One region of the Shewanella sp. LZH-2 genome, then DNA from elsewhere that is predicted to be linked to it. Evidence: riboswitches for the same ligand, from Rfam matches in the RefSeq annotation. Region 1 holds a riboswitch; the other holds the start of a gene.
The links. A riboswitch is a leader RNA that binds a small molecule or an ion and turns the genes downstream of it on or off. The one in region 1 is predicted to bind thiamine pyrophosphate.

Region 1 (15,893 bases):
TGAGTCTATGGTGACGCGCTGCCAAGAAAACCTCAATGCCTATGTCAGTGATACTGAGGTTGAGCTGATCTGCGGTGATATTCGCGATATTCACATCGAAAACGCCTCCTTAGTGGTGCTCAACTTTACGCTACAATTTTTACCTCCCGAGGACAGAGAGTCACTTATTGCCAAGATTTATCAAGGCTTAAATCCAGGAGGGATCTTAGTACTCTCGGAAAAAATCCGCTTTGATGATGCGCCAATTCAAAGTGTACTTGAAGAACTGCATCTCGACTTTAAACGAGCCAATGGCTATAGCGAGCTCGAAATCAGTCAAAAACGTAGTGCGCTGGAAAATGTCATGAAACCAGATACCTTAAGTACGCATCAACAGCGCTTAACTCGCCAAGGGTTTAGTCACTTTAGTACATGGTTCCAATGTTTTAACTTTGCTTCTATGGTGGCCATCAAGTGATTAATTTTAGCTCCTTTTATCAACAAATCGCCGACTCAAATTTACAACATTGGCTTGAAACCTTGCCAGCAATCCTCGGTAAATGGCAAAGAGAACACAAACACGGCAACCTCCCGAAATGGGAAAAAGTGCTTAATAAACTGCACTATCCAAGCCCAGATAAAGTCGATTTTGTTGATAGTGTCACGATAGGCACGGGTGAGCAGCTCACGCCAGGCGAAAAGGAAAAACTCGAGAATTTACTGCGGCTCTTTATGCCTTGGCGTAAAGGTCCATTCCATATTCACGGCATTCATATCGACACCGAATGGCGCAGCGATTGGAAATGGGATCGGGTTAAACCGCATATTTCGCCCCTGCAAAACCGTACAGTACTCGATGTAGGTTGCGGTAGCGGCTATCACATGTGGCGTATGTTAGGGGCAGGCGCTAAGCGCGTGGTAGGCATCGACCCTTCCCCGCTGTTTTTATGCCAATTTGAAGCGGTTAAACGCTTGAGTGGTGAGAATCACCCTGTGCACCTGTTGCCACTTGGTATTGAAGAACTTCCGCCATTGGATGCCTTCGATACAGTATTCTCCATGGGCGTCTTGTATCACAGACGCTCACCCATTGATCACTTGTTGCAATTACGCGATCAGTTACGTATGGGGGGAGAATTAGTATTAGAGACGTTAGTGATTGATGGTGATGAAAACGCCGTACTCGTCCCGCAAGATAGGTATGGCAAAATGAATAACGTTTGGTTTATTCCATCCGTTGCGGCACTGATGCTCTGGCTTAAAAAATGTGATTTCACCGACATACGTTGTGTCGATACCGATGTCACCGCCCTTGCCGAACAGCGCCGAACCGATTGGATGCCAAATGAATCACTGGTTGAATATCTTGACCCTAACGATATCACTAAGACTATCGAGGGTTACCCTGCGCCAAAACGCGCAACGATTATTGCAGTGAAAAATCAGCCGAATCAAGATTTGAATTAAGGCATGATACACTTAGGCATGTTAAAGCCATGTCATCCCATACCATGAGGGTCACTGCCCCGTTGCCTATGCCAAAAACATTGTTTACGGCTAGCCTGTTTGGCTGGTGTTTATTATCCTCTATTGGTGCAGCCTCTGCTGCACCAAGCCCTGTACCTCTGCTAGTGGAACAGTGTTTACGTCATCCTAATATTGACTTGACTAGCGCCTTTAGCCGCTATGCCAATACACATAATTTGCCCACTTTAATGCTCTCAGATAAAGCCTTGGTATTAGAGCAACACACCATAGGGCTTAATAACATTAATGATAGACTCAACTACTACCGAGGTTTATCTCTCTCGGGCGAAGAACGCCAAGGACTACTGCAATGTCAGTTGCGCCTTGCCGATATCCTAAACGACCTGCTGAGCCAAGCTGCATTCAACCAACTTGTTGATGAGCTCACTGATGCGGCTGATAAACATAGCAATGATGAGCATCTCACCCAAGATCAACTCTTATTCGGTGAACAATTAGTCGCATTACTACGTCAGCATCAATCCCCCCTTGATAAGGCCAAACTGCACACAGCACAAGCCACTATTCGACAAGGATTAGGCAGTCAACAATTTCATTTAGCGGTTCAAGCAACCCAATGCCAACTGCCAACTGAGGTTACTACTGCCAACACAGAAAATGTCGCCGTTGATGCAGCCGACAACGCCACAGAAACATCAAATACAACGTTTTCCGGCACGATTGTCGGTTATCTCTTAAAACAACCCGATCGCCACTGTCGGCAAATTCTGTGGCAGGCCTATCAAGGTCGTGCCCGCGAGCATAACCAACTCGCATTGCATCGTATTGCAGAATTGCGTCAACAAATGGCAAATGACGCAAACTTTATCGATTTTGCCAGTTACAGCTTGGCTGAACAGCAACTCAATTCTCCTGCATTAGTAAAACAGTTTCTCGACAGCCAAACTGAATCAATTGGAGTCGCACCTTGGGATGTCGGCCGTAAATTATCGCAGCTAAGTAGTGCCAAACAGATTTCCTTACACACTGGCGAAGTGCTCGATAATGCTTTTGCTATTCTCGGTGAGTATGGATTGAGTTTTGAAGTGATAGATGGGCATATTGCATCAACCGCGGCTCAACGGCAGCAACAAATCATCCGGGTTTACCACCAACATCGTTTGCTTGGTGAAGTGTATCTTGACGTAAATAGTCGGCATGCCAGTGCCAGTCAACATACCCTCAGACAAAGTGTAATTGGCCAACAGTTTGGTCAACAGGCACTCGAGCTTAATCCCACACTCAACAGTGACAAAGATATTGAACGTTTTTGCAATGCGTTAGCCCAAGCTGTTGTAGCACTTGCACGGGGAAGCCATTTTTATCTAAACAATACCTTAGGCCCGAGTCTCGATTCAAATCAGTTACCAAGCCTTTGGCTAGCCAATGTATTACACGAAACACTCTTTCCAAAATATGATATTCAACATATAGCGCCAAGGGAGATACTCGCCAAGGCCTATACCAAACAACTTAATGTGTTTCGCGCTAAAGTGGCGCTTAATTTTTATCAGTCTTTAAAACAGCAAAGCTATCCCGATCTACAAGCAGAGTTCAGTAAGAGTTTTGGCGCAAATTGGGAACAACCAATTGACTATGCATATAGTTTCAATGCAATCGCTAATGAAGGCCCACGCTATTATCAATCCCTGTGGCAAACGCAATTAGCTAAATTTGTCTATTTATCCACACAAGACTGCCAAGATAAACTTGGGCTTTTTAATCTGTTGGTAGTCAATGAGGCTGCACTCACCTTAAGTGAGCAACTACACGCTACTATTGGCGATCCCGTTGATGCGGCATCGCTTATCCAGAGGATTATCGTTGTCTTAGGATCGCACGCTAACGCAAGCAATTGTGCTTTTTAGCGGCTTAACACAATGGGAACGGTGATTTGCACACACCAGCAAACAATATCCACGCGTAATCTTACCGTCAGTAATAATCATACCGCTGCACATCGCCGCGATTATCGTCTCCCTATTAAATCACCGATACTATTGAATAAACGATCATGACTCGCCACTATAGGGCTAAACCTATCGTTTTTTTAGAAAACTGTCGTTAGACATTAGGATCTCCATGACTCGCGCTAAATCCACCCTTGAGCAATGGCGTATTTTACAGGCCGTCGTCGATTATGGCGGCTATGCGCAGGCGGCAGAAAAACTCAACAAGAGCCAATCGTCTCTCAACCATGCTGTCGCCAAGTTGCAACATCAATTGGGAATTGAGTTACTCGAAGTCCGTGGGCGTAAAGCCTATCTGACGCCACAGGGCGAAGTGTTACTGCGACGTTCACGCCATGTCACTCAATCTGTGAATGAATTAGAACAACTTGCTAGCAACCTAGAGCAAGGTTGGGAGCCAACGCTGACCATTGCCCGTGAAATTGTCTATCCGATGGAAAGCCTTGTATGTGCGCTAAGTGACTTTCTGCCCCATAGCCGTGGTACTCGCATTATTATGCTTGATTCAGTGATCACTGGGACGCAGGAGCTGATCCTGCAGAATAAAGTCGATATAGCCATTTGTGCAGGCATCCCACCCAAAGGCTATTTATCCGAGCCTCTATGTGAACAAGAGCTGCATCTGGTTTGCCACCCGAGCCATCCCTTAGCCGACATTGGCACTTTAGATGACGACAAACTGTTGGCACAGCATCTGCAATTAGTGATCAAAGACACGGGCGTGCAATCTAACATTGATATCGGCTGGCTCAAAGCCGAGCAGCGCTGGACAGTATCTAACTTCCATGAGGCGAAAGTTATTTTAAACCAGGGAATTGGTTTTTGTTGGATCCCATCCTTCCTTATCCAAGAAGAATTAGCCGCGGGTAAACTGGTGCGTTTACACCTGCAAGGCAGCCAGAAACGACGGATAATGCTTAGCCTTGTGATACCCAACCGCGATCACCAAGGCCCCGCCTCGAAACTGCTGGCCTCTTATATCCTAAAGCACCATGGTGTGAGCACTACCGATTGATAACGCTAAGGTTGTTTCCTCTAGCACGGCAAAATGAGTGCTTGGCAAATCGAGAATCACTGTTATTTGATTTATGGCTACTGAACTTGCAAACAGAGCACGCTTAAGCGATAGGCCTTAATGGGCAAACGCTACTCGGTTAATATTTGCGAGAATATCGAGAATTAGAGGCTAGACATTCACATCTAAGAAACGCGGACGATGCAGTGCTAAAGTTTGAGGGTTGAACAGGCCGCGAGTGTCTTGGCGGTTTGATGACTCAAGTGTTAATCCATTGGAAATAAGACTATTCTCCCCATAAACAGTCGAGCTAGACACCAATGCAGAATCGTCTATTGGTTCAGCTATCTCCCCACGATGTGCATCAACACTCGACTCATTGTGCACTAGTGTTGAGTTTTGATTACTGGCTAGCGCTGCTACGGCTACCGCATCATAGAAACGAACCGCATTGCTGCCCCTTTGGTTAAGATTCAATGCACTCTTGTTGAATAAGCGAGCGGATGATTCGAGTCGCTGTGAGGAAATCTGCGGATTTTCAGCTTGGCTAGATTGCACAGAACCAACGGCCAAGGTTGCTGTTGGAGGTTCAATTGTATCGCTATTTTCAACCTCTATGACATTTACGGCATCAGAGGTATCACTCGATGCAACCTGCGCCGCAATGGCTTGCTTAATCTTATCAATCACTTCGGTAACAGGAGCCGATGGCTCGTCTTGGGGGACCGTGATATTACCATCGGCATCAACCTTACCCGTGACTTGAATTTGACGTTCTTTGAGCGGTGGCAAGTTTTCAAGTTGCGCCTCGGCGCCTATTAAGGTTTCCGTTGTGGACTGGTCAACAATCTGCTGTTGACGTTCCTCAGCAAGTTTAGCCTTGGCCTCATTCATTTTCTGCAGTGCTTGCGCCGCCACGCGAATATCGGCAGAAGATGGGTCAACTGGCGCCATAGCGGCCGCATAGACTTGCTTCATCTTATTGATGGTCGCCAGAGGATCGCCTGGTACTATCGACACATCGATTTGTACTTCACCGTCGGTGGCATAGCGTTTGCCATCAGTACCTTTTTCATACTTGAAACTGGGGCTTTGGGCATATTGACCACCCACGCTGGCATGAGCGTGCTCGTGAGCTTTGACTTCTGTGTCCCTTGCTTTTAATTCGTCAATTTGGGCTTTTTGTTGCTCTATCGCCTTTTCTTGTGTCTGTTTGACTTGCTCTTTCGCTAAGTCTTGCTGGCGAGTTTGTTCGCCCTGTGTCTGCTGAGCTTGTTGGCTATTATCGGCTTTAGCAAAGGCTTCGGCTAATGCTTGTTGTTTTTGCTCCTGCTCTTGTATAGCCTTTTCCCTTGCTTGCTTAGCTTGCTCATCACGAACTTGTTCAGCTTGATTTTGCTGAATGTGAGAAAGTTCGCCTGCTACCGATTCACTCCCAACTGGTTCCTTGGTCGCTGCATGTTGGCCAAAGATATGACTAAACTGCTCACTCAAACTGTTTGCCTGAGGCGAGGTTCTATCACCAACGTTGGTCACCACCGAATCGCGGGTCCCCGAAGAAGTACCCACAACATCAGCCCCTGCAAACTCAGTAGCAAAAGGACTCATTGCAGTACTAGTGGCCTTTTGTTGTCCCAATGGTGCGATACTCGTTGTGATGGGATCTGAAGTCGGGAATATATTGGCGAAATCCGAATTTGACGAAGTAATACTACCGATATCGCTTTCAGTTGAGTAAGCGGTTGTGCTTGGCGCCAAAGACACCATAGGATTAACGGCACCATTCAAGGTTGAAAGCCCCATATCCGGAGCACTCAACACTGACACGGCTGTCTGAGAGGCAGCAATTTGCCCACCTCTCATGCCACCTATGGAACGAGGTCCTGTGAGTAAACTAAAACTTTTATTAGTTGAAGACTGTGAAGTCGAATCTATCAGTTTTGGAGCGGAGGGGTTTGAATATAGCTGAGCAGAAGCGTTTACACCTAAATCTACAATAGCTTTCTGTATCGCAACATTATTCGCGCTAGAAGAAAGGCTCGCATAACTCGATTTAGCGCCTGCCAATAACTCAGGCTGAGTCCCAGTGAAAGGCAAAGTTTGGTTGGACGCAGCAGTAAAGCTACTTAAAGACGGTTCAAGTGCCCCACTCACTTCGGATTTTGGTGCATGCAGGCTAGCCGTTGAAGCGCTATGTTTAGCAACCGTCTGACTATTGTCACCTTGATAAACCAGTCCACTTTGAGGTCTTGCTCCTTTTAGCGGCTCAATCGGCTTATCAGCACTCAAAAACGAATTGGATGGCGCGCCAACCTGGGATGACAGCGCCATGACCGACATAGTTACACCTTGATGTTAATAATCGAACCTATAGTTTCAGATTCTCTCTCGAGTACCTCAGTCGATGCTTCGCCTTGTCGCAATGATGAGTTGGCAGCAACTAATGCTGAAGTTTTATCGGTTTCATCTACCGCCTTGGCGGTTTCTGTGGGTGCAGCGCTTTGCGAAGGACTCGGTTTAGCCACATCAATCGTAGCCTGTGTTAATCCTGATTGAGCCGTTTGCAAGCCTTGCAGACCGGAAGCATAAGCAGATTGGATTTGCATAAAGGGATTCCTGCATCTGGTGAACACTAGGTTAATTATTGACCAAACCTACCTTGATGTACAGATTTATCCCTCTTATGGACAGCTTTTTTGCTCATTTTCAGCTCCTTTTTAACAGGCTATCCAAGCCGATTCCCAATCCTTAAAGACGGGGTTAAATCCCTTGAGCCGCATTTGACTGATGACCTGCTCAACAGTTCGCTCATCGCTGATCTCAAACTGATCGAGCTGACTATCAGGTGCTTGGTAACCTCCGGGCTGAGTTGAACTGCCCGCACTCATTTGCGTTATCCCAAGAGGCAGTAAATTGTCCCGAAGCGATGGTGCCTCGCGGGTCGATAAACTGATATCAAGTTGTTGATTAAACAGTCTAAAGGCACAGATCATTTGCACCAGTCCCAGATCGGTTAAATGCACTTTTGGTGTTATGCCACCAGTACAAGGCCGCAAACGTGGTAGAGAAATACTAAAACGAGTACGCCAGTAATGTCGTTCTAAATAGTCCAAATGATGACCCATCAACAAGGCATCGAGCCGCCAGTCATCTAATCCTAGTAACACACCTAGGCCTATCTTATCGATACCCGCACGGGCAACACGATCGGGCGTGGCAAGCCGATAGGCGAAGTCCTGTTTTTTCCCTCGGGTGTGATGTTTAGCATAAGTCGCGGCTTGGTAGGTTTCTTGATACACCATCACAGCATCGAGTCCTCGCTCAACGAGCTGGCGATAATCAATCTCCTCAAGCGGCTGCACCTCCATAGCCACATAACTAAACAGCTGTTTTACCAACGGTAAAACCCGCTGAAAGTAATCCATTCCAACTTTAGTTTCATGCTCTCCCGATACTAGCAAGATAGAATCAAAGCCGCGGGATTTTATAATCGCCATTTCGGCAGCAAGTTCCTGCTCATTGAGCACTTTGCGCTTGAGCTTATTGCTCATGCTAAAACCACAGTAATCGCATTCGTTAGCGCAAAGATTGGACAAGTACAGTGGTAAGTACAATCCGATATTGGCCCCAAAGCGTTGCCGAGTGAGCGCTGCCGAGCGCTGTGCCATCTCTTCGATATAGGGCTCGGCCGCAGGAGACAGCAAAGCGAGCAGACTCTGTAAGTTGCCTTCTGGTTGAACTAGGGCACGTTCAACATCAGCAGCAGTGCATGAATACAACGCCAGCAATAACTTATCCCGTTCAATGCGGGCAAAATGGTCGACAAAACTCATTGCTGTAGGAATCCGGTTAGTGGGCTGGTATGCACCGCCTGAGTTTGCACCCGGCCAAGCCCCGCTTCAAAGGCGCGTCGACCGCAATCTACCGCATCCTTAAAGCACAACGCCATTTCAATCGGAGATGCGCTGCTGGCAATGGCGGTATTAACCAGCACGGCATCGGCACCTAACTCCATCGCGTGCGCTGCATGGGATGGCGCGCCAATTCCCGCATCAATCACCACCGGCACCCTTGCTTGCTCGATAATCATCTTGATGAAAGGCTCCGTCACCAACCCCTGATTGGTGCCAATTGGGCTTGCCAGTGGCATCACAGCGGCGCAGCCGACATCCTCTAAACGTCGGCACAGCACGGGATCGGCATGCACATAGGGCATCACAATAAAGCCACGTTCACAGAGGATTTTGGCTGCGGCTAATGTCTCGACCGCATCGGGCATCAGGTATTTGGGATCGGGATGAATTTCAAGTTTAACCCATTGTGTTCCCAGTATTTCCTGCGCTAATTCCGCGGCGAATATCGCTTCCTTAGCATTACGCGCGCCCGCGGTATTAGGCAAGAGTCGCACGCCCGCTTGCCTAAGTGGCGAGAGCAAATCATCGGCCCCAGTTTTTAAATCAATTCTTTTCATTGCAACGGTCACCAACTGCGACTGAGACGCCTTAATTGACTCCAGCATCAGCTGACTTGAGCTGAATTTTCCCGTGCCCGTAAATAATCGTGACTCAAATTCCACACCTGCAATCGTTAACATCTTAACCTCCCGCGACCACGGCAAATACATCAATCTTATCCTCATGGTGGCATAGGATAGATGACCATCGGTGTTTTGGCACAACGGCCTCATTAAGCACTAAGGCAACCGAGTGTTGGCAAATATTTTGTGCTTCTAACAAGGCTTGTAAACTGAGCGGTTGTTGAAGTGTTTGGGGCACATTATTGAGATGAATTAAAATCATAACAAACCTCGATTAGGGACAGATTTGAATGAAGCAGCTGTGGTTGATTGCATTAATGCACTCGGCTTTAACCCGCACACCTTGCACTCGGGATCACGGGTTAATGCGGCCGAATGCCATTGGAGTAACTTGGCATCGAAACGCCAAAATCGGCCAAGTAGCGCTCTCGTGGAGGTGACTGGGTGACTTGTCTCTTCGAAAGACTGATTACCCGTTTGTTTTGTTGTAGAAGTTGGCGGCGTGGCTAAGAGCAACAATTGCATCGCTAGCAGCGCCTGCATCGATGCCATCACGCCGACACTGGGGCCGAGCACTCCTTGACTGCTACAGTTTTGTGGCGCGCGAGAATTCGAGGGGAAGATACAGTGATAACAGCCGCCTGCGGGAAATCGCCGCTGATCAACCGCAAACAATTGGCCGTTAAAGGCAGCAATCGAGGCGCTCACCAAAGGCAAGGCATGCTCAATACACAACCGATTGATACAATGGCGCGCAGTAAGGTTATCAGTACAATCAAGCACTAACCTCGTCTCTTCACCATGGGTTAACAGACCAGAAAATACAGTGTTCGCAGACTCGAGAGTCAAATGCTCGGCAAAGGCATCAATCTCACAACCGTGCGCCAACACGGCCAATTTCTGTTTAGCAATGAGGGCTTTGTGATGACCAATATCGTTGTCACTAAAGAGTAACTGCCTTGGCAGATTGGATAATTCCACCCTATCGCCATCGACAAGCGTTAAGCGCCCGACTCCGGCACAAGCCAAATATTGCGCCGCCAATTGCCCGAGGCCGCCTAAGCCGACGATAAGCACATGAGCCTGTTTAAGCTGCAACTGGCCAGCCTCGCCGACCTCGGGTAAAAATATTTGCCGCGAATAACGAATAAAGTCTTTATCGGCAAGGGATTGCGCCTGCTCTTGTGTCATGCTCATAAGCTTGACTCCCAAGCTCGCGTCAATTCGGCAAAGGCCATTATTGGATCGCTTGATTCGGTAATCGCCCGCACCACGGCAATATTGCTCACCCCAGTCGCTTTGACTTGGGCAAAATTCGAAGGCCCGATGCCGCCAATTGCCACTAAGGGATAATGCGCTTTTAACAGTTCAACATAATGCGCTAACTTGAATAACCCTTGTGGCATCGATGGCATTTGCTTGGTCGTCGTCGGGAAAATATGCCCAAGGGCGATGTAAGATGGCGCATGTTGATGGGCACGCAGCAACTCGAAATAACCGTGGCTAGAGATGCCAAGCGCCAATCCCGCGCCATGAATGGCGTTTAGATCCGTCACCGCTAGATCTTCTTGTCCAAGATGGACCCCAAATGCGCCATGCTTTATCGCTAATTGCCAATGGTCATTGATAAAAAGCTGCGCATCATAATGCTTACCTAAGGCAATCGCGGTTTGGATTTGTGCCTCAAGTTCGTCCGACGTCAACGCATTAGACTTTAGCGCATTAGGCTTTATCCTGAGCTGTACCGTCTTCACGCCCGCCGCCAATAACTGTTCTAGTAACTGTAGGTTATCGACAACTGGATAAATCCCTAAGTCAGGATCAAGGCGCTTAAACGCGCCGCATTGCAAATCACTGGATTCACTCAAGCTGTTTTGAGAATAAGCAGTGACGTGAGGATACGTCGTTAAATTATGCGGCCAAGCGGTACGCGCGAGTGGCCCAGGGCCTTGACCAATCCCCTGTGCTTGAGTTAAACCTTGATTGACATAGGCTTTTGCTACCACAACCGCATCCTGCAATACAAAGCCAGAGGCTAACACCGTGGCGATGGCTGAAGACAGAGTACAACCACTGCCGTGGTTATGGCGCGTGTTTATCCGCGCACTACTGAGCCAAAAACCGCCATTTGCGTCGAGCGGTGAGCAGCCAGTAACCTGATGACAAATCAACAAATCTTCCGCAAAATGCTGATTCTCTGTAGCAATGCGATGACTTGTGATATCGCTTTTTTGATCGCTTAAGACATCACTGGTGTTAATGCCAGCACTTGCCTGAACCGCAAAATCAATATCGCCGCCCTTGGCTAATACGCTGCACGCTAATTGTTCAGAGAGTTGAATTGTCGCAGCGGCGAATTCAGCTTTTGTGTGTATTGCTGACGCTTGTTTGTCTTTGGCGACAATAAGCCTTGCCAACTCCTGCACATTCGGCGTTATCAGGCTAATCAAGCCCTTAAAGGGAGTAAAATCTAGCGGCCGACTCGCCGCGCTCTTATCGCCGAGTTCGTCTCCACAGCTTGCAACCATCACAGGGTCGAGAATAACGGGGGCGAGTGGAAATTGGGTTTTAAAACCAGCCAACCAATCGGCAACTAAGTGCACTTGCTGCTGATTTGCGAGTAAGCCAATTTTGATCGCCTGAGGCGGTAAATCAGCTAACAGGGTCGAGAGCTGTGTGAGTAACATTGCCTCACTCACAGGCTCAACTAACGCCACCGTCACCGAACTTTGGGCCGTTAGCGTGGTGATCACGCTGCACCCATGGCCGCCCAAATCCTTGATGGTGGCTAAGTCGGCTTGGATCCCCGCGCCGCCACCGCTGTCTGAACCCGCAATGGTCCAGACGATAGGTTTAGGTGCCACCTGGCTAATATCTTTAGTAAGGGTCATTATCAAACCTCCGCAACCTGTGCTGTTGGTTTGAGCTCACTCCCATCCTGATACTTGCCCGATTCATTGGCAGTTTTAGCTGTATTAGCCTCGCCCATCGGTAGATACAACTTGGCGCCCGAGGCAGCAAACTCAGCCGATTTTTGCGCCATGGCCGCCGCTAATTCATCTTGAATTTTGACTCTGATCTGCTGGATTGCTTCTGTGTTTGATTGCCCTTGTTGAGCAGGGTTTATCGATGCAAGCGCTTCAGCGCTCTCAACATTTTGGCTTGACGAAGCCACTGACAACGTACCCGCCGCTAAGCTTGCCGCATAGTCGCGCACATCTTGGGTGATCTTCATTGAGCAGAACTTAGGGCCGCACATAGAGCAAAAATGCGCTACCTTGGCCGACTCTTGTGGCAGGGATTCATCGTGATAGGCACGCGCGGTCTCAGGGTCAAGTCCGAGGTTATATTGATCTTCCCAGCGGAATTCGAAACGCGCCTTAGATAACGCATTGTCGCGGATCTGCGCGCCCGGGTGGCCTTTGGCAATATCGGCGGCATGGGCGGCAATCTTGTAGGCAATCAGCCCTTGTTTGACATCCTGCTTATTGGGTAAACCTAAGTGCTCCTTCGGCGTCACATAGCAGAGCATGGCGCAGCCATACCATGCGATCATCGCAGCCCCAATTCCGGAGGTGAAATGATCGTAACCCGGCGCAATATCAGTAATTTGCGGCCCTAGGGTATAAAACGGCGCCTCGGCGCAGTGGATTAGCTGCTTATCCATATTCTCTTTGATAAGTTGCATCGGGATATGCCCGGGCCCTTCGATAATGGTCTGCACATCGTATTTCCAGGCGATTTTGACCAACTCGCCTAAGGTCTCAAGCTCGGCAAACTGCGCCTCATCATTGGCATCGGCAATCGAGCCTGGACGCATACCATCGCCTAATGACAGCGACACATCGTAGGCCACGCACAGCTCGCAAATCTCACGAAAATGGGTATAGAGGAAGTTTTCTTGATGGTGACTCAAGCACCATTTGGCCATGATTGAGCCGCCGCGGGATACAATCCCAGTTACCCGTTTGGCGGTCATCGGCACATAGCGCAATAACACGCCAGCATGGATGGTAAAGTAATCGACGCCCTGCTCCGCTTGTTCAATCAAAGTGTCGCGAAACACTTCCCAGGTAAGGTGCTCAGCAACGCCATTCACTTTTTCCAGTGCTTGATAAATCGGCACTGTGCCAATCGGCACTGGCGAGTTACGGATAATCCATTCACGGGTTTCATGGATATACCGGCCAGTGGACAAGTCCATCACAGTGTCCGCGCCCCAACGGGTTGACCAAACAAGCTTTTCCACTTCCTCCTCGATGGAAGACGTAACCGCCGAGTTACCGATATTGGCGTTCACTTTGACTAAAAAGTTACGGCCAATAATCATAGGCTCAGCTTCTGGATGATTGATATTTAACGGAATAATGGCGCGTCCACGGGCAATTTCGTCGCGGACAAACTCAGGGGTAATTGGTTTACCTATTACGGCACCAAAGGATTCACCATGGCCGCGGCGGTTTAAGATTTCATCTTGCACCTGGGCGAGCGCCATATTTTCCCGAATCGCCACATATTCCATTTCAGGGGTAATAATCCCTTGGCGAGCATAGTGTAATTGGCTCACGCGTTTACCCGGTAAAGCACGGCGAGGACGAACAATCGCACTTGAGTCAGCTTCGAAGCGCAGATGATCTAAGCCATCATCCTTTAGGCGTTGCTGGGTAAAATCTGAGGTCGCACAATCAAGCACTTCAGTATCTTGGCGCTCAATAATCCACGGTAATCTGAGTTTGGCTAGTCCTTGACGCACGTTAATTTGCGCAGCCGGATCGGAATAAGGACCGGCACAGTCATACACCGGAATGGGAGGATTTTTCTCGACTATCGGTGCGGCCGTAGTGCCGCCAATCCGCGTATCAGTTTGCAGAATTTGCAGCATCCCTACACGGATATCCTCACGGCTTCCCTGCAAATACAACTTTTGCGAATTAGGGTGTTGTAATGGTTTAAGGGTATCGATAAAGGCTTGGGCCTCGGCGCGCGCCGCACGGCGGCTCCTTTGCCCATGAGTGTTCACGGCAAGTGATTCTGAGGACGATTCTAAACTGGACATAAGCAATCTCACTTTAACAAATAAAAATGGGGTTGCTTGTCTGGAGACTTGAGTGTTGAGAGCTGAGCCTTGTAAACCGTAAGTGGATTTACTGACTCAATAACGACTAAATCGATGGGTAAATAGACGGCAAAAGATTGCCGCTGATACGATTTAATGGAAGTTATTATGCTTGTTTCCTTCGCAGGTTTTAACCTGATCAGGTTCAACGGATCCCGAATAAACGGTCTCAGCCAAGAGGCACTCCGACAAGATGGGCAAAAGTATAGGCAGAAGCGCTGCGAACAAACAAGCGTAATTTGAGGACAAAAACTTAACTATCAATCAAAAACAAAGAATACATAAGCAACTGTATATTATAGCATTTAATTTTATAAAACTTTTAAACTCATCATTATCATTATCTTGAGTGAAAATTTATCATCGTTATTTTTTAGCCTTTTGGCCGCTTTACCATCATTTTATCGAGCTGCGCCTTAATGGCATCGTCAATTTCTTGGTTCATTTTCTTGCCACTGCAATCGAAGGGGAAACCTAAGTTCTCAGCATAGGGATTAATTGGGGTGCCCACTTTGACGACCCGATAACAGGTATTACCTTGACGAACGATACGATTCGGATCCAGCTCTAAATCTAAACTGGTGGGGCCGCTAAAATCGTCAGCATTGGGCACAATCAGTACCTCCATCTCGGGGCTCATTTCAGACAAATTCGACCGTTTGCTGTAATGATTTGCTTGCTCTAACACTAAATCATCCAAGGCTTGCTCACGCTGTCGTTCAAAATAACGCTGAGTAAACAATCCCACACTGCCCGCCGCCCCGCCGCTTTGCCCATTGGCCGCAGACTGCTCAGTACTTGCCGCTTGAGCCAAGCTTGATTGGACTTCTGCCTTTTTCGGTTTAACAGCCTCTTTTGCACTCTGCTGGGCTTGGCCCTGAGTTGAGGTGTTAGGCACAGATGTGTTTGGTACTGATGCTTTTGATTCTGTTACTTTTGATTCTTGGGCGCTGACTTCGGAAGGTTTGGCACTTTGCGCCGTAGGCTTAGGTGTCGGCTTTTCCGCGGGTTTTGGTATCACTTTCGCGGCAGGCTCAACATCTGGAGTAGATTTTACTGTATTAGGCGGTGAGGTTATCGGCTCGCTAGTGTTAATAAACTCTTCCACTGATATATCTTGAGCAGAATCCGCTGGAGCAGTTTGCGTTGGCGGCGCATAAATAAAATATGCCTTTAACGCTTTGGTTGTAGTCCGTGCGTTAGCAGATGATTCAGTAAAATGCAGCCCTAAGTGTTCCGACTGGGTTCGCCATAAAAAAATTAATAAAAACAGCAGTAAGCCATGGCCAAACATGACCCAAAGCAATAGCTTAAGATTGAAATAATGTGGCCGCTCTCGCCCGCTTAGATTTGAAGATGTTTGAAATGCGCTATCGATTGATCTTTGGTCTGCTTCACTTAAATTGAGGTGTAGATTGTTATCGCAAGACTCGGCATGAACACTTAAAGCGCTAAAAGGCTTAGTGTTCAAATCTGTAGCGCCTTGGGTTGTAGCACTTAAAAACGTTGCACAAAAAGGCAAAGCGGAAAATGGTGCGGTCTCATCGTTTGTAACGCGGCTGAGCACATCAACACTAAGATCATCTTCTGGGGCTATATTCGATCGAACAGGCAAAATCCATCCCTTAGTACTTAATGAATAAAGTACTTAACAAATCCATGACATCTTACGGAGAATTAGAGAAAGTGAGTCGAACAAAGTTCCAAAGCAGTGACATTATTCAGTTGTCAACCAGTACCATAATCTTG
Region 2 (15,893 bases), 450 kb from region 1:
CACGACGATGGCCGTACTCCGGCATCTATTCTGAAGAAGTAAGTTTGACTTCAGATTGAGCTTGATAAAACGCCAGCAAATGCTGGCGTTTTTTATGCTCATTGAGTTGACCTCATTCGTCCTTCGGTTGTCCTTGAATAAGCTTTTTGCCTGAAAACATGGCTGAGATAATACCAGGTTGGCGTTTGACTTCTGTGTAGACCACTGCAAAAACATGCAGCATGATCAACAGCATCAATAAATACACTGCATAGACATGTACCTCTCCTACAAGACCTTTTATGGGTTTTATCACGTTAGCTTTATCGGTATCGACGCCCGTTGCATCGTAGGGTTGTAGGCTACTCGGATCAACATTGGTGGCCGCAAGGTACTGTTGGACTGCACTTCCCAGGGGTGGATAGTAAATATCGGTACCGGCGCGGATCAGCCCAGTAATCATAATCGTGACTAATAAGAGCATGATAGCGAGAACGGCGAATTTTCCTTTAGGGTTGTGACCTAGATATTGGGGATTTTTACCCGCGGCAAGTTCTGCTTTATAGGTTTGTAACTCGGCCTTGCTATTGGCATTGGGGAACATATGACTAAAGCGCGCGTATTTGTTACCCATAAAGCCCCACACTAAGCGGAACAGTAAATTAATCGCAAAGCCATAGCCAATGATGACGTGCAGGGTCTTAAGCCCAATTTTGCCGGAGAGTTCGGTTATACCTAAGTCGCTGCGAAACATCATTATACCGCCCACGATAAGCAGGGCGAGTACGAGGATGACATTAATCCAGTGGAACAGACGCGTAGGTCTGTCCCAGACGGGGTAGGATTGTATTTCAATAGGGCTTGGTTGCTGGCTGGACATGGTATTTCCTTATGTTTTGTATTGATTTGATCTTACGCCTTTCTGTTAAAAATAGCGCATTATTTTCAGTTTAAATTAAGCCTTCTGCTTGACAATGATTTGTCCTAAAGTTGTAGAAGTTTTTGATTTGCGTACGGTAAATATTTTTTACGTAAGTCTTTTGAATCTGTTTTATCTAATGCTAATATCGTGTGCACGATAGACTTGGAAGTCTATTGAACGGATGTTGAAGTGGTATTGAGAGATGTTTCTCCTCTCAAAATAAATAATCGTTAACCAGACAGGGAGTGAGCAGGATGTTCAAAATATTACATTGGATTGTAGTGTCAAGATCGCAAGTTCTGATGGAATTGCTTGCAGGCCGCTGGCCTCAGGAGTTTCTGGTGAAGCTGTCGCAAGTCAGTCCAGATGAAATGTGCGATCAAATCAAAGATAACCAAGCCTCTATGGTGGTGATTGACCTTTCCACTGTTGATCTTCAGAAAGCCTATCAATTTCAACGCTTGCTTGCCCGTGAACACCCGAGTGTGCGAGTCGTCTACATTCAATTCCCTAAACAGGTTGATGCCCGTTTTTTAATGCAAGCCTCGACTACGGCAGGGGTGTTTTATCTGGATGCAGGACTGACAGAAATCAGCCTTGGCCTGTCTAACATCCTGCGTGGACACAGAGTGATCCCCATCCAATTGGTGAATGGGGTAAATGATGACTTTGGATTGTTCGAAGACACTGAGCCATTAACCATCCGTGAGCGCGAAGTGTTACAAGCCCTGCTGTCTGGTAGCACTAACCTCGATATCGCGAATCAATTATTTGTGAGTGAGAGCACCATTAAGACTCACTTGTACCGTGTGTTCCGTAAGATTGGTGTGTCAAGCCGTGGGCAAGCCATTGCATGGGCGCAAACCTACTTACACGATGTGGTGGTGTAACGCGTTGTTGATGGGGCCGCGAAACCAATATTCAATTGAACAACTTAAGAATCAAATAAAAAGGGGCAATCGTCGATACGATTGCCCCTTTTGTGCTTTATGGGTTAAGGACTATTGCATTAAAAACTAATGCATTAAAAATTAGTGCATTAAAGGCTAATAGATTAAAGATCAACGACCTAACCAAGCCTGCAGTTTGTCTTTATCTGTGATACTTAAGGCAACCGTATCCTTAGGCGCCTCTGCAATAATCAGTTCTCCCGTCATCAATTCATCGCGTCTAAACCAATGCAGGCTTAAGCGTTGTCCGAGTGGGTATTGCTGAAGCTGCGCTTCAAATTGACCTGTCACCTGTAGATTATCCGCCGCAATTAAGATATCTCCGGCACTTAAGCCCGCAAGGTGCGCAGGGCTGCCTTGGGCAACAGTGATTACTTTAAGGCCCATTGGCGCAGCTTGCGTTTTAGCGCCAAAGGCAATCCCATACCCTTTGGCCGTGCCACCGCCGACATCCTGCGCACCATTGCTCGCGCGTAAGGTCAACTCAACCCCAAACTCGGCAAGTAGCGGTGCCAGTGGGATATCGTCGGTATTGTCTAAATAGGCGAAGAGATCTTGGCAATCACGCCCCAGTAAGCGTTCAATAATCCTTTGATGGCATTCATCCGTGGTGCCGCGATTTTGCAGGGCATATTCCTGCCACAGAATGGTCATTAGATCGTCGAGGTTGTATTTTCCTTGAGTCTCGCTTCTTAGGGTTAAATCCAGATACAGCGCAAACAGGGCGCCCTTAGTGTAATAACTGATAATGGCGTTTTGGGCGTTCTCATCCTGCTTATAGAACTTAGTCCAAGCGTTAAAGCTCGAGTCCTTAATGCTTTGTTTAAAGCGGCCTTGACTGCGGTATACCCGGGTAAAGGTTTCGCTCAGCATATCTAAGTAGCTTTGCTCATCGACTAAGCCTGCGCGATAGGTAAGGAAATCATCATAATAGGAGGTGATGCCCTCATAGGCCCACAGCTGCGGCGTATAGGTTTCCGCCTCGAGTTGATAGGGTAAGAAGCATTCTGGCTTGATGCGCTTGACGTTCCAGCTGTGGAAATATTCATGGCTGCAGAGCGATAAATAAGTGCGGTAGTCGTTATTTATCGGCGCATCCATCGACAGCGGTAAATCTTTGCGTGAGCACATGAGTGCTGTCGATGCCCTATGTTCCAAACCACCAAAGCCATTGTCGAGTACTGTCGTCATAAACAGATAACGTTCAAAGGGCGCTGGCGTGCCAAACAGCTTGATTTGATACTCGCAAATTGCCTTTAAATCTTGGCAGAGTCTCGGCATATGGGCGCGGTGGCGACCGTTTAGTACGATATCGTGTCTTACGCCGCAGGCTTCAAAACTGGCGTGGGTGAATAGCCCCATCTCAACTGGATGATCGATAAGTTCGTCATAGCTTTGCGCGCAAAACTCACCAAAGGCAAATTCATCACCGCTTTGGCGTGTCATGCTGGTGGCAAGGCGCCATTCATTTAGGCTCTGCTCGGTCGGCGCAGCCATAGTCACTGTGTGTAAGCCTGCCTCAAAGCCGTGGGCGGCTAAAAATACACTGCTACCGTTAAAGAAGCCGTGGGTCATATCCAGATGCGCAGTGCGTACCGACAGGTCCCAAGCATAAACTTGATAGGTTAAGGTCAGTTGGGTGGACTGATGTTCGACCGACCAGGTTTGTTTATCCAGTTGAGTGAGGTGGAGCGCCTCACCATTATCGCCTGTGGCTTTAAGATCGATAATATTCTTGGCAAAATCCCGCACCATATAACTGCCGGGAAGCCACGCGGGCAGGCTAAAAACTTGCTTAGGGTGGGGCTTTTGTACCGTCATAGTAACGGCGAACAAGTGCGCCTTGGGATCGACGGGAATGATGTGATAGTGGATCATAATTTATCCTGTAAAACCGCTGCATTTTAATGGGCGTCATGCTGCCAAAAATGCGCACAACAGGCAAATGAAACGCAAAATATCTGGAGACACAAAGCGTTGAATTGCTAGTATACTATCCCAATTAACCCAAGGAGGACTCCCCATGGCCGAAGAAACCATTTTCAGCAAAATTATCCGCCGCGAAATTCCCGCCGACATTCTGTATCAAGACGAGCTGGTGACCGCTTTTAGAGACATCTCGCCAAAGGCGCCAACCCATATTCTGATTGTGCCGAATCATTTGATCCCAACCGCAAATGATATGAAAGCCTCGGATGAACCAGCACTCGGCCGGATGATGACTGTGGCAGCCAAACTGGCAGCAGAGGCGGGGATTGCCAAAGACGGTTATCGTTTGATCATGAACTGCAATAAACATGGTGGACAGGAAGTGTACCATATCCACATTCATCTCGTCGGCGGAGAGCCACTGGGACCTATGTTGAGCCAAGGTCAATGAAGGTAAATCCTGAGTTTTTTCCGCTGACTCAAATGGCGCAGCGATTTGTCGATCAGCTCGCCCAGTGCCGTCGCTTAGGGTTAACCGTGCTCGAAGCCAGTGAGCACCATGTACTGATTGAGTTGCCCTACAGCACTGAGTTAATTGGTTATCCCGATACTGGCGTTATCCACGGCGGGGTGATCACCACCCTGATGGACACCGCCTGTGGCAGCGCGGTGGTGAGTGCGATTTTTCAAAAATATCAATCCTTAGAGATTTCGCCCACCCTCGACTTACGCGTCGATTATATGAAGCCCGCGCAGCCCCATAAATCGGTTTATGGCTTTGCCGAGTGCTATAAATTGTCATCCAATATCGCCTTTACCCGCGCCATCGCCTATCAGGACAGCATTGATGATCCTATCGCCCATGCGGTGGGCTCCTTTATGCGTATCAGCCCTGAAATGGTGGGCGATGCCTTTAGGCAAGCCTTGATGGGAGAAGCCGTGCCGTCTTTAGGAGAGACAGATGAACTCAAATAAGCCGGCCGAGCCGAAAACCCTCGATGTGCAGGGAATTGTAAAACGCGCTACCGAGTTGAACGACTTTGGTCATCTGCTCGAACATGTGCCTTATGCTAAGTTTATTGGCATGAAGGTCGAGCGCTTTGGCGATGAGCTGATTTTCAAACTCCCCGCTAAGGACGACAATATCGGTAATCCCATTCTGCCCGCGATTCATGGTGGGGTAATTGCTGGTTTTATGGAAATGTCAGCCATAGTGCAATTAATGGTGTTTATGCAAACGGCAAAAGTGCCAAAAGTGGTCGATTTCTCGATTGATTACCTGCGAGCAGGCCTGCATAAAGACAGTTTTGCCGAATGCCGTATCACCCGTCAGGGGCGACGGGTCGCCAACGTGAATATCAATTGTTGGCAAACCAATCGTAAGCAGTTGATCGCTACCGCAAGAGCGCACTTTTTGATCGATTAATCGCGAGCGCGGGGCATGATGAGCACGTTAAGCATAAGTTCAGCTGACGTCGCGTAGTGTCATTGCCCATCCGTTGTTCGGCACCTAGGTTTTTGTGAGTGAGGGAAAACAAAATGAAAGCAATTTACAGTGGATTAATCTTGGCAGCAGCACTGACACTCGGCGCCTGCACTAATACGGCGGGCATTTCGGTGAACTCACTGGGAGAAACCCGTGTCGATAGTAAGAGTTTTGCCCGTGATATCAGTGTCGAAGGGGTTGAGGCGCGCCGTGTTGGCGATCTTATCCAAGGTTCGGCGCTGATCGTCAGCAAGTCCTCAAGCGATATGCGAGTGCAATATAAGTTCACTTGGTATGATGCCAGCGGTTTTACCATTGAAGATGAAGCCACCAGTTGGAAATCGGTGAAATTACACGGCAAACAACAGCTACAAGTGTCGGCTGTGGCACCAAATGCCCAAGTGGCGAAATTCGATGTTTATGTGCGCGAGACCCATTCAAACTAGATTGGTGTTTGTTTTAGTAAAGTCTGTGCCGGATTCTCTATATTTAAAAAGACTTACTCTTTTGGGTGTAAGTCTTTTTATTTGTATCAAATACAATGTGTTAAATGAGATTTTGTTATTAAGTTTTATGATGCTAAGTGTAAACGTTGCGATAAATCATCCACTTTTAACAAAAAAGGGGGATTGCAACAGAAGATCCGGACTTTAGTCCTAAAAATATTTCGCGGTTGAGCACTACTATCTGCATATTACCACATGAGGATAGATCTATGACGGCTCATATTAATGCGCAACCTACTGATTTTGCAGAAACTGTTATTATGCCCGGCGATCCGCTGCGGGCTAAATATATTGCAGAAACCTATCTTACCGATGCCGTAGAAGTGACTAACGTTCGCAATATGTTGGGTTACACAGGTTATTACCAAGGGCAACGCATTTCGGTGATGGGCCATGGTATGGGTATTTCATCTATGGTGCTCTATGGCCATGAGTTGATTAATTTTTTCGGCGTTAAACGTATTATTCGTATCGGCAGTTTAGGGGCGACCCAACAGCATGTCGAAATGCGCGATGTGATTTTAGCTCAAGCCGCTGGCACGGATTCCCCAACGAATGCTAAACGCAGCAGTGGCTACCAAATGGCGACCTCAGCCACCTTTTCCTTACTGCACAAAGCCTATACCAAAGCCAATGAAAAAGGCATTAGCGTGAAAGTTGGCAACGTATTTAGTGGCGATCTTTACTATGATCCTGACGAAGATATGATCCCGGCGCTTGAGCGTTTCGGGGTGTTAGGTATTGATATGGAAGTGGCAGGACTTTATGGCTTGGCACATCAACAGGGAATTGAATCCTTAGCCATTCTGACCGTGTCGGACCACTGTTTAACTGGTGAAGAAACCACGGCGCAAGAGCGTCAATTATCCTTTAATAATATGATCGAGCTCGCCTTAGAAACCGCGCTTAATTAGGGTTAACGCTATCCTTTGTACTCTTAGCATTTCACTGATGGAATGACAACATGAATAATAAAATCACCTTAACCGCAATTAGTTTTCTCGCTAATTTTATAATGGCGGGCTTTGCCACTCAATTTGGGATGCTGATTGAACCCATAGCGGATAAATTTGCAGCAAACGTGAATGACGTTGCTTCAATATTCTCCTTGCTTAATGGTGGCGCACTGGCAGGGACTATTGCCGCTTTTTTCTTTATTGAAAAATTGGGTATCAAGCGAATTACCTTAATTAGTTACAGCCTAGTGGCATTGTGTGCTGTCGCGTTACATCTTACCACTTCGCTACAAGTGGTGATGATAGCCATGACCTTGATTGGTTTTTGTGGCGGTGTGGGGCTATGTATTGCGGGTACGATAGTGGTATCAGTGTGGCAAGAGAAATTACAAAGCACCATGCTCGTCGTGCAAGATGCCACATTTAATATTGCGGGGGTTATTTTCCCTTTAATTACAACTTACGCACTCACAAGTTCATTGTCATGGAGTTACAGTTACTTAGCCGTAGGTTTAGTCGCGTTAGGAACCGTGATTATTACTTTGTTCACTAATTTTTCACTATGTGAGCAATCATCGAATACGGAAGATAAGCAACAATCTGAATGGAATTTCGGCATTATTAGCGGTGGCATTGGGTTATTTTTAGGCATGTTGGCGCTGTATACGTTTTTAACCTGGGCCCCTTTATTTGTTAAGCAAAAATTTGATATTCCATTTGAAGACGCGGGCAATATTATTACTCAATATTGGTCAGCTGCACTGATTGGTGCGTTAATTTCGACGCTGATTGTGACTCGGGTAAAAATCCACCATTTTCTAGTCGCAATTATCGGCCTGGCTATGGTCATCACCTTTATGATTGTGACAACTGATAAGCTTAATTGGATCGGTTATTTAACCTATGGTTATGGCTTTGTGTGCGCAGCTCTTTACAACGCATTTATTGCTTATGGTGTGTCTTTTGTTAAAAAGGCGAGCAGTAAAAATGTGTCTTATATTCTGATCAGCGGCAGCACGGGGGCGATGTTTAGTCCCGCCATTAGCTCATTCTTTGAACGTATTATTGGATTGCAAACGGTGATGTATGTTATTCCGCTACTTTATGTTGCGATATTTATCATGCTGATTGTTTCAGGTCGAATGAAACCTGCTGCGGCCTAAAGTCCATTTGCGACGTTAATTGATTTGGCCCACTCTTGCGAATGAATAACCTCGAGAGCGGGCTTTTTTAATTTGGTTATATCGCAGCTTCAACGAATTGTTTAAGGGCATTGAGATCTTTAATCCTTATGCCTTCTTTATTGCGTTCAATCAGGCCACGTTCTTCAAGCAACTGTAGTGCCCGTCGGTAAACTCGATCGGTTGTACCAAATCGCTCCGCTTCTAAATAACGCTTACTAAAGCCATCAACGGGTAAATCATTTAAATATTCGTGGTAAATATCATATGCCACGTTATAGCTGATGGGATACAGCAGGCGCCGGGTAAAAATATCGACGGTGTCTTGGTAGTCAATGGCAATGGCGCTGGCAAAAAATAACGCTAGCTGTGGGTGCTGGCCGAGGGAATATTGTAGTTTTTCGGCGCTAATGACCATGATTTCTAAGGCTTCATTGGCAATAATATCCAATTGGCAGTGATATTGAGTAAAAAACTCCATTTCACCAAAGAGTTGCGAATCACAATCGATAGTCCCCAATTGAAAACATCGACCATTTCTGGCGGTATGGCCAAGCGACACGCGCCCTTGTTTTACCAACACCAGTGACGTCATGGCTTCACCTTGTGTCATTAGATGGGCGCCTTTTTTAAGCATTTTAACTTCGCTGATACAGCTGAGTATCACCGCTTCAATAAGGGGATAGTCTTGCTCCCATCGCTGGCTATAACGTCCTTTGGCTAACGGTTTTAGCTGCATTGAGTATGATCCTCTCATCCTATGTAAAATGGCGGCCTTCTATAACATTATCGTGATAAACGGTCAAATGGGCCAAAGGAGTTGACTGGCGATTTTAGGCATTGGGATTGCGGGCGTTTGGCATAAGATTTTTAACATTGTGTAGAAAGACAAGGTTTTAGTGATATTTAAGGATATCGCCGGCACAAGTGTGTCTACTTTATTATTTTCGTCATGTATACTAAGCGCCGCCAAGGGGTGTTTGCCAACATTCGGCAGACTGAGATGTCATCAGACGAACCCTTAGAACCTGATCCGGCTAATACCGGCGTAGGAATGGGCCAATCAACAGCACACTTCTGAATCGCTTATTCGTTGCCGGATCTCAAACATGTATTTGAGGTCCTATGTCTAACAAAAAGTCTAACAACCAATCTTCAATCTTCACGATATCGTTAACTCGTGCACCATTAGCGCTGGCCGTCTCTGCGGCGTTAAGTGCGTCGGCATGGGCGCAAACCGATGCTATCGACAAACCTGATCCCAATAATAATATGGAAATCATGGTGGTTACGGCGGATTTTCGCAGTGCCAGTTTAGAAAAAATGCCTTCAAGCATTACCGTTATCGATGCCCAGCAAATTCAAGATGAAAGCGCCCAGCACTTTGAAGATGTGATGAACTCCATCGCCAACTTTAACTGGTCAGGTGGTAGTTCTCGCCCCAAGTATTTTCAGATCCGTGGCGTGGGTGAGCAGGAGCAATATCAAGGCGCGCCTAACTCATCCGTTGGTTATATTGTTGATGATATTGATTTATCCGGTATCGGCATGGTGTCGAGCATGTACGATCTGCAGCAGGTTGAAGTGTTACGCGGCCCGCAGGGAACCCGTTATGGCGCCAATGCGTTAGCGGGCTTAATTTACCTTAAGAGTAACGACCCAACCGATGTGTTTGAACATGGCGCCGAGGTTTCTTTAGGTAATGACGATCTACAAACCTTCAGTGGTTTTAGCTCAGGTCCCTTAAGCGATTCCGGCAAATTGCTGTATCGTGTGGCACTGCAGCAACATCAGCAAAACGGTTATCGCGACAATATCTATTTAAATAAAGAAGATACTAATGGCCGCGATGAATTTACTGGTCGCGCTAAATTGCGCTGGTATGCCACCGATGATCTGCAACTCGATTTAACCCTGCTGCATGCCGATTTTGATAACGGTTATGATGTCTGGAGTTTAACCAACGATCCGACAAACACCCTATCTGATCAACCGGGTGTCGATAGCCAGCGCACCACCGGCGCAGGTTTTAAAGCGACATATTCGGGGGCAGAGCAGTTTGAGTTGACCTCGCTGACTTCATTTGCCAATACCGATCACCACTATAGTTACGATGGCGATTGGGCCAATTCTGAGTATTGGGCATCTAAACAATGTGAAGAGGGCGGTAATGTATCGCCTTGTCAGTATGATTACTTTTGGGACAAAACCGGTCAGCGTAAAACCTTATCCCAAGAGTTTCGTTTGAGCTCGACTGACCAAGGCCGTATTTTTGCCGGCTCAACCGACTGGTTACTTGGGGTTTATGCGATGAACCTTAAAGAAGATAACCAACTGTATTCTGAATATAATACTTGGCCTGATGAGGTGTTAGATTCTGAATATGAAGCAACCAATTACGCCGTATTTGGTCAGCTGGATACGGATTTAGGTGCTGACTATGCCTTGTCTATGGGGCTGCGTGTGGAGCGTCGTAATAGTCATTACTCCGACACTAACAATGATAATTTTGACCCGAGCGAAACCATGTGGGGCGGCCATATTGCGCTGAGTAAAGTGCTCAATGAGTCCCACAATGTCTACGCCCGTGTGGCGCGAGGTTACAAGGCGGGCGGTTTCAACATGACTTTGCCAGTCGAACTCAATGATAAAAAAGAGTTTGATACCGAAACCTTATACAACTACGAAATAGGTTTAAAATCCCATTGGTTTGAAGGGCTTATCGATACTAATCTGGCACTGTTCTATATGGATAGACAGGATCAGCAAGTGGCTGCTTCCCAGCAAGATCCTAATAAGCCACAACGTTTTATTCTCTACACTGAAAATGCGGGTAGCTCAAACAACTACGGTGCCGAGCTGGATGCAACTTGGTATGCCACGGATAATCTCCAGTTTTACTCAAGCCTTGGTTGGTTACAGACTGCTTACGGTAATTACCAATATCAAGATAAATACGGTACTGATGTGGATTTAACGGGGCGCGATCTGGCCCATTCACCGCACTTAACCTATAGCCTAGGCGGTACCTATCGTGCGAACTCGGGTTGGTTTGCCAACTTGAATATGAGTGGTAAGAGCGAGTTTTACTACTCAGACAGTAACGATTCGCGCTCCGAGCCATATACTGTTGTGAATGCGCGTTTAGGTTATGAGGCAAGTGCGTGGTCAGCATATTTATGGGGCCGCAACCTATTTGATGAAGAATATGGCGTTCGTGGCTTCTATTTTGGTAATGAGCCTGATAATGGCTGGGCGGAAAAACAATATATCCGCTACGGCGACCCACGCCAAATTGGGGTAACACTGAACGTTAAGTTTATGTAGTACCCAAGCTAGCCGCGCTGTGGAGAGAGACTTGAGGCTTCATGCTATACCGTTTCACGGTGCGGCTATTTTTATGATAAGTATTTGAAATAAGGATTGAAGATGAAACTGACCGCCGAAATTAGCATGTATCCTTTTAATGAAAACTACCTCGATCCAATTAAATGGTTTATTCATCGTTTGGACAGTTATCCAACGATTGAGCGCGTGACCAATGCGATGGCGACCCAAGTGTGCGGCGACTATCAAGATGTGATGGCGATGCTGGCCACCGAAATGCAAGCCGCCCATGAGAAGTGGGGCAAAGCTGTGTTTGTGTGTAAGTTTATTGGTGGCGAGCTAAATTTAGCCCACAGCGAGTAACGCCTTTAATGAGCTTGGCCACTGCGCGATATCAGTGGTTAATTTAAGGCTCGCTCACTCAGTTACGGCTCAAGCCTACAGGTTTTTAGAATGCGATTTATCGTGAGAGTAAGGCAATGACAGATTTATGGTTAACGCTAGTCAATAGTGTTAATGCCGCCCTTGGGGAAGTCCATGTGATGACCGCGTGGGAAGCACTTGCTGTGGTATTAGCCATGGCGTATTTGCTACTGGCAATGAAGGCAAGCGTATGGTGCTGGGCGGCGGCATTTACCAGCACGGCCATTTACACTGTGTTGTTTTGGAAAGTAGCATTGCTGATGGAGTCGATGCTCAATATCTATTATATGGGCATGGCACTTTATGGATATTGGCTCTGGACTCAAGGTGGTGATAAACATCAAGGTGTTAAGGTGACCACTTGGCCGCTGAAAACACATTTAAAGTTGATTGCTGCAACGACGCTAGTCTCCCTTGGCATTGGTCATGGGATGGCGACCTTTACTCAAGCTTCTTTTCCTTATCTCGATGCTGCGACCAGCTGTTTTGCGGTGATGACCACCTATTTAGTCGCCAAAAAAGTGTTGGAGAACTGGCTGTATTGGGTCGTTATCGATCTGGTGTCGATTTACCTCTACTTGAGTAAAGGCCTTATGCTGACCTCATTATTATTTGTGCTTTATGTGGGGTTAGCTGTTGTGGGCTATTTCCTATGGCGCACCGCACTGGCCGAGAGTCGTCTCAATCTTAATGGCGAACGTGCCGCTAAGTTACTTGGTTAAGTGATGACAAATACTGATATGGACCAACTGCCAACACCTAAGATCTTAACTGCAACATCAGTGGTAAGCCGTTAATGCAGCCGTTATCTGCTGAGGTGTTTGCAAGGTTGGTTCCGATATTACGCCAGGCAGGGCTAAGCCATATCACGCATATCCATGAGTTGGCGGGTGGATTAAGTAATCATAACTATCATATTCAAACACCTGCGGCACAATACGTGTTACGTCTTAATGCCGATGCCGCCGACCGGTTTTGTTCTCGAGAGCAGGAGTTGTTTTATTGGCGTAATCTAGCTAAGGCAAAGCTTGCGCCTGAGCTGATATGGGCAAGTTGCGATCATCGTTACTATGTAAGTGCATTTATCGAATCACAGGAGATTGCCTGTCGAGTTAACGTTTCTCGGACGCCGGAAATGCTCGGCGACGGGGCTGATTTTTATCACGTGGTTAACTGGAGCGACTTGGAATATCAGTGTAGTGCGGCCGAATTCATCCATGGAGAACTGTGGGTGCAAAGGTGGCTGCAAGCGCATGCTGAAAATCTTGAGTGCGCATTATACGAGACTCCCACGCCTCAGTCTTTCGCCGCAGAGTTCACACCGCTGACATTACTTGAATTCCAGTGCCCAAATTATGCACATTCTCTATTGCAGCAATTATTGCAACAGCTACGCTTGCAATCCGCTGGGCCTTATCACATCAGCGTGACAGAGCAGTGGCAGCAATATCATCAGCAGTTATTAGCCTTTGCTGAAACCGATAAAGGTAGCGCTTGGCAGACGCGGTTGGACTCATTGTTGGGCTTACAACCGCAAATTCATCGTTGGACAAACACGTTAGCCGATTGTTTGGTGGCGGCGCAATTTTGCCATCGAGACTTAAATCCGCATAATCTGCTGCTAAAGGATAACCGGCTGTATTGTATCGACTTTGAATACGCGACTGCCTCTCATCCTTTATGTGAGCTGGCCGCTGTGCTGGCGACCCACAGATTAACGCCAGCACAGCGGCATATTTTAGTGCAGCAATATCTTGCAAAACATCCAGGCCTCACATCCACAGCAATAACGGCGATTCCAGCTGCAATTGAAATGTATTGGGTGTTTGCGCTTTACTGGGCGCTACTGATGGCGGCGCAAACCGATGTAGAGCGTCAGCAGGCGTATCTTGCTTGGTTTGATAGCTTTTGGCCGCTGGTAAGCCAAGACGCTTAAACACATCTTTACGCTACCACACTTAGTCAAAGATGCTTGCACCCATAATCCTCTGTAAAACCACTTAAGCAAAACAGTTAAGGTCAAACACTGCGTGATGTTTACTGCTATGTTATTGGTGCAACTTTTTGTTAACTTGAGTGTCGTAGGATGACAAAGAGAGAAAGGACGCAAATTGATGAAAAAAACCTTGTTGCTGTTGGTATTGGTGTTTGGGGTATCCGCGTGTTCGACTAAGTTTAGTTACCATTTTTTGGATTGGGCTATCGGTTGGGAATTAGATGACTATGTCACTTTAGATAAAACTCAGCAAAAGAGTATGGATCGGCTTATCGAAAAGTTTGTGCGTTGGCATCAATCTGAAGAGCTTGCTCACTATGTGGCGCAGTTAACCGAAGTTGAACATCTCATTCAAACCAATACCTTAACCCCTGCGCTTTGGGCTGAGCATGTCACACTCGCCAAGCGGCATTGGTTTAGGTTATTTGAGTTTGCGCTACCTGACATGTTGCCGATCATCGCATCATTAACGGATTCTCAGGTAAAGCAAATTCTTACCCAGTCTCGAAAAGACGAGCAGGAATTGATTAAGGAATTTGCCGGTAAAACTCCAGAGCAGTTACAACAAGAGGCCGATGAGAATCTTATCGAGCAATTCGATGACTGGCTGGGGAGCGTAACGGATGATCAAAAAGCCCTTATCCATCAATATAATCAACAGCGGCTATCCACCCTAGATATGTGGCTCGACTACCGCCATGAATGGCTGCGCCAATTTGAGGTTGCCCTTGGGCAGCGCAGCGATATTCCGCTGCTGACCGAGCGTTTGACGTTGCTGATGACACAGCCAGACGAGCTTAAATCAGAAAAACACCGCGCTATTTTAAGGCAAAACACCGAGGCCTTTGGGGCGTTATTGCTGGCCATTAATGCTAGTTTGACACCTAAGCAGTCGAAACATTTTTATAAGAAGCTGAACAAGCTTATTCAAGATCTTCGCGAATTAAATCAAGAGGGAATCGAAAAGGCTGTTAAGACTATGAAAGATTAATCCTGGTGACAAGGTCTATTGAACAACGTCATTTTGTTGAAGATATAGCCCATGTCCCTCGTTTCATTTTATCAAAAATCACTCAATGCTAGCCGTCTGTTTGATGGACTCGCACCCTTGGCCCTTAGGCTCTATCTTGCACCTGTACTGATGCAGGCTGGGTATAACAAACTCGCACATTTTGAAGACACCGTCGCTTGGTTTGCGAATCCCGACTGGGGGCTGGGTCTACCAATGCCGACATTAATGGCCGCGCTGGCGGCGGGCACTGAGTTTTTTGGGGCGATTTTGTTATTACTCGGATTAGCCACGCGACTGATTTCTATCCCGCTGATGATCACTATGCTGGTGGCCGCTTTTACCGTGCATTGGCCTAATGGTTGGTTGGCAATTGCCGATGGCAGTTCATGGCTGGCAAATGAGCGGGTGCTCGAAGCGGGTGACAAGCTGGATAAGGCCAAATCCCTGTTGCAGCAATACGGCAATTACGATTGGTTAACCAGTTCAGGTAACTTGGTTGTATTGAATAATGGAATTGAGTTTGCGGTGACCTATTTCATTATGTTGCTGGCACTCTTAAGCCTAGGTGGTGGGCGTTATACCAGTCTTGATTACGTTATCGCTAAGCGTTATGGCGTAAAGTAAGCCGAGCGACGTTGCCTGTAAACGCTTTCAATCCCACTTTTACGTGGGATTTTTTGTACCTCTTTAGCCGCAATTTGCTATGCTTGAGCCAATTTATACGCACCCATTTATAAGAACAGGGATAATCACTTGGACGCTATCGAACTTTTACTCACCCGCCAATCTACTCCAAGATTAACCGCGCCAGCACCCAATGAGCATGAGCTTAAAATCATTTTAGATGCGGCGATTCGAGTGCCGGATCATGGCGCGTTAGCGCCGTGGGAATTTATTATTGCCACGGGGAAGGGTTTAGACACCTTAGCGGATATCTATGTTAATGCCGCCAAAGCCAGCGGCGCAGATGAAGATTTTATCAACAAAGCCAAAGGGATGCCGATGCGTGCGCCCATGGTGATTACGGTTGTAGCGAAAACCCAACAACATCCTAAAGTGCCAGTGCTCGAGCAGCAAATTGCAGCGGGCTGCGCTACGATGGCAATGCAGCAAGCGGCATTCGCCTTAGGATTAGGCGCAGTGTGGCGCACGGGAGATTTTGCCTTCGATGCCAATGTGAATGCAGCGTTAGGTTTAGCGCCAGAGGATCAAATCGTCGGCTTTTT

Region 2: another riboswitch for thiamine pyrophosphate. It lies ahead of JM642_RS08635 (TonB-dependent receptor); the one in region 1 lies ahead of thiC (phosphomethylpyrimidine synthase ThiC).

Annotation. Positions count from the first base shown of each region.
Region 1 is NZ_CP069350.1:2,365,114-2,381,006, forward strand. It holds gene cmoA (carboxy-S-adenosyl-L-methionine synthase CmoA) at 1-457, shown strand, start outside; gene cmoB (tRNA 5-methoxyuridine(34)/uridine 5-oxyacetic acid(34) synthase CmoB) at 454-1,446, shown strand; gene JM642_RS10555 (M3 family metallopeptidase) at 1,515-3,374, shown strand; gene JM642_RS10560 (LysR family transcriptional regulator) at 3,589-4,491, shown strand; gene JM642_RS10565 (putative metalloprotease CJM1_0395 family protein) at 4,663-6,831, opposite strand; gene JM642_RS10570 (hypothetical protein) at 6,834-7,097, opposite strand; gene thiH (2-iminoacetate synthase ThiH) at 7,209-8,324, opposite strand; gene JM642_RS10580 (thiazole synthase) at 8,321-9,085, opposite strand; gene thiS (sulfur carrier protein ThiS) at 9,087-9,290, opposite strand; gene JM642_RS10590 (HesA/MoeB/ThiF family protein) at 9,287-10,225, opposite strand; gene thiE (thiamine phosphate synthase) at 10,222-11,919, opposite strand; gene thiC (phosphomethylpyrimidine synthase ThiC) at 11,922-14,084, opposite strand; TPP riboswitch at 14,244-14,342, opposite strand; gene JM642_RS10605 (hypothetical protein) at 14,518-15,759, opposite strand.
Region 2 is NZ_CP069350.1:1,910,481-1,926,373, forward strand. It holds gene JM642_RS08580 (cytochrome c3 family protein) at 1-42, shown strand, start outside; gene JM642_RS08585 (cytochrome b/b6 domain-containing protein) at 113-859, opposite strand; gene JM642_RS08590 (LuxR C-terminal-related transcriptional regulator) at 1,156-1,791, shown strand; gene JM642_RS08595 (PDZ domain-containing protein) at 1,963-3,729, opposite strand; gene hinT (purine nucleoside phosphoramidase) at 3,875-4,231, shown strand; gene JM642_RS08605 (PaaI family thioesterase) at 4,228-4,755, shown strand; gene JM642_RS08610 (PaaI family thioesterase) at 4,742-5,206, shown strand; gene JM642_RS08615 (YcfL family protein) at 5,320-5,712, shown strand; gene deoD (purine-nucleoside phosphorylase) at 5,982-6,686, shown strand; gene tsgA (MFS transporter TsgA) at 6,737-7,891, shown strand; gene JM642_RS08630 (Crp/Fnr family transcriptional regulator) at 7,968-8,648, opposite strand; TPP riboswitch at 8,872-8,981, shown strand; gene JM642_RS08635 (TonB-dependent receptor) at 9,035-11,236, shown strand; gene JM642_RS08640 (hypothetical protein) at 11,339-11,599, shown strand; gene pnuC (nicotinamide riboside transporter PnuC) at 11,716-12,381, shown strand; gene JM642_RS08650 (phosphotransferase) at 12,456-13,595, shown strand; gene JM642_RS08655 (DUF6279 family lipoprotein) at 13,774-14,646, shown strand; gene JM642_RS08660 (DoxX family protein) at 14,698-15,291, shown strand; gene JM642_RS08665 (NAD(P)H nitroreductase) at 15,421-15,893, shown strand, end outside.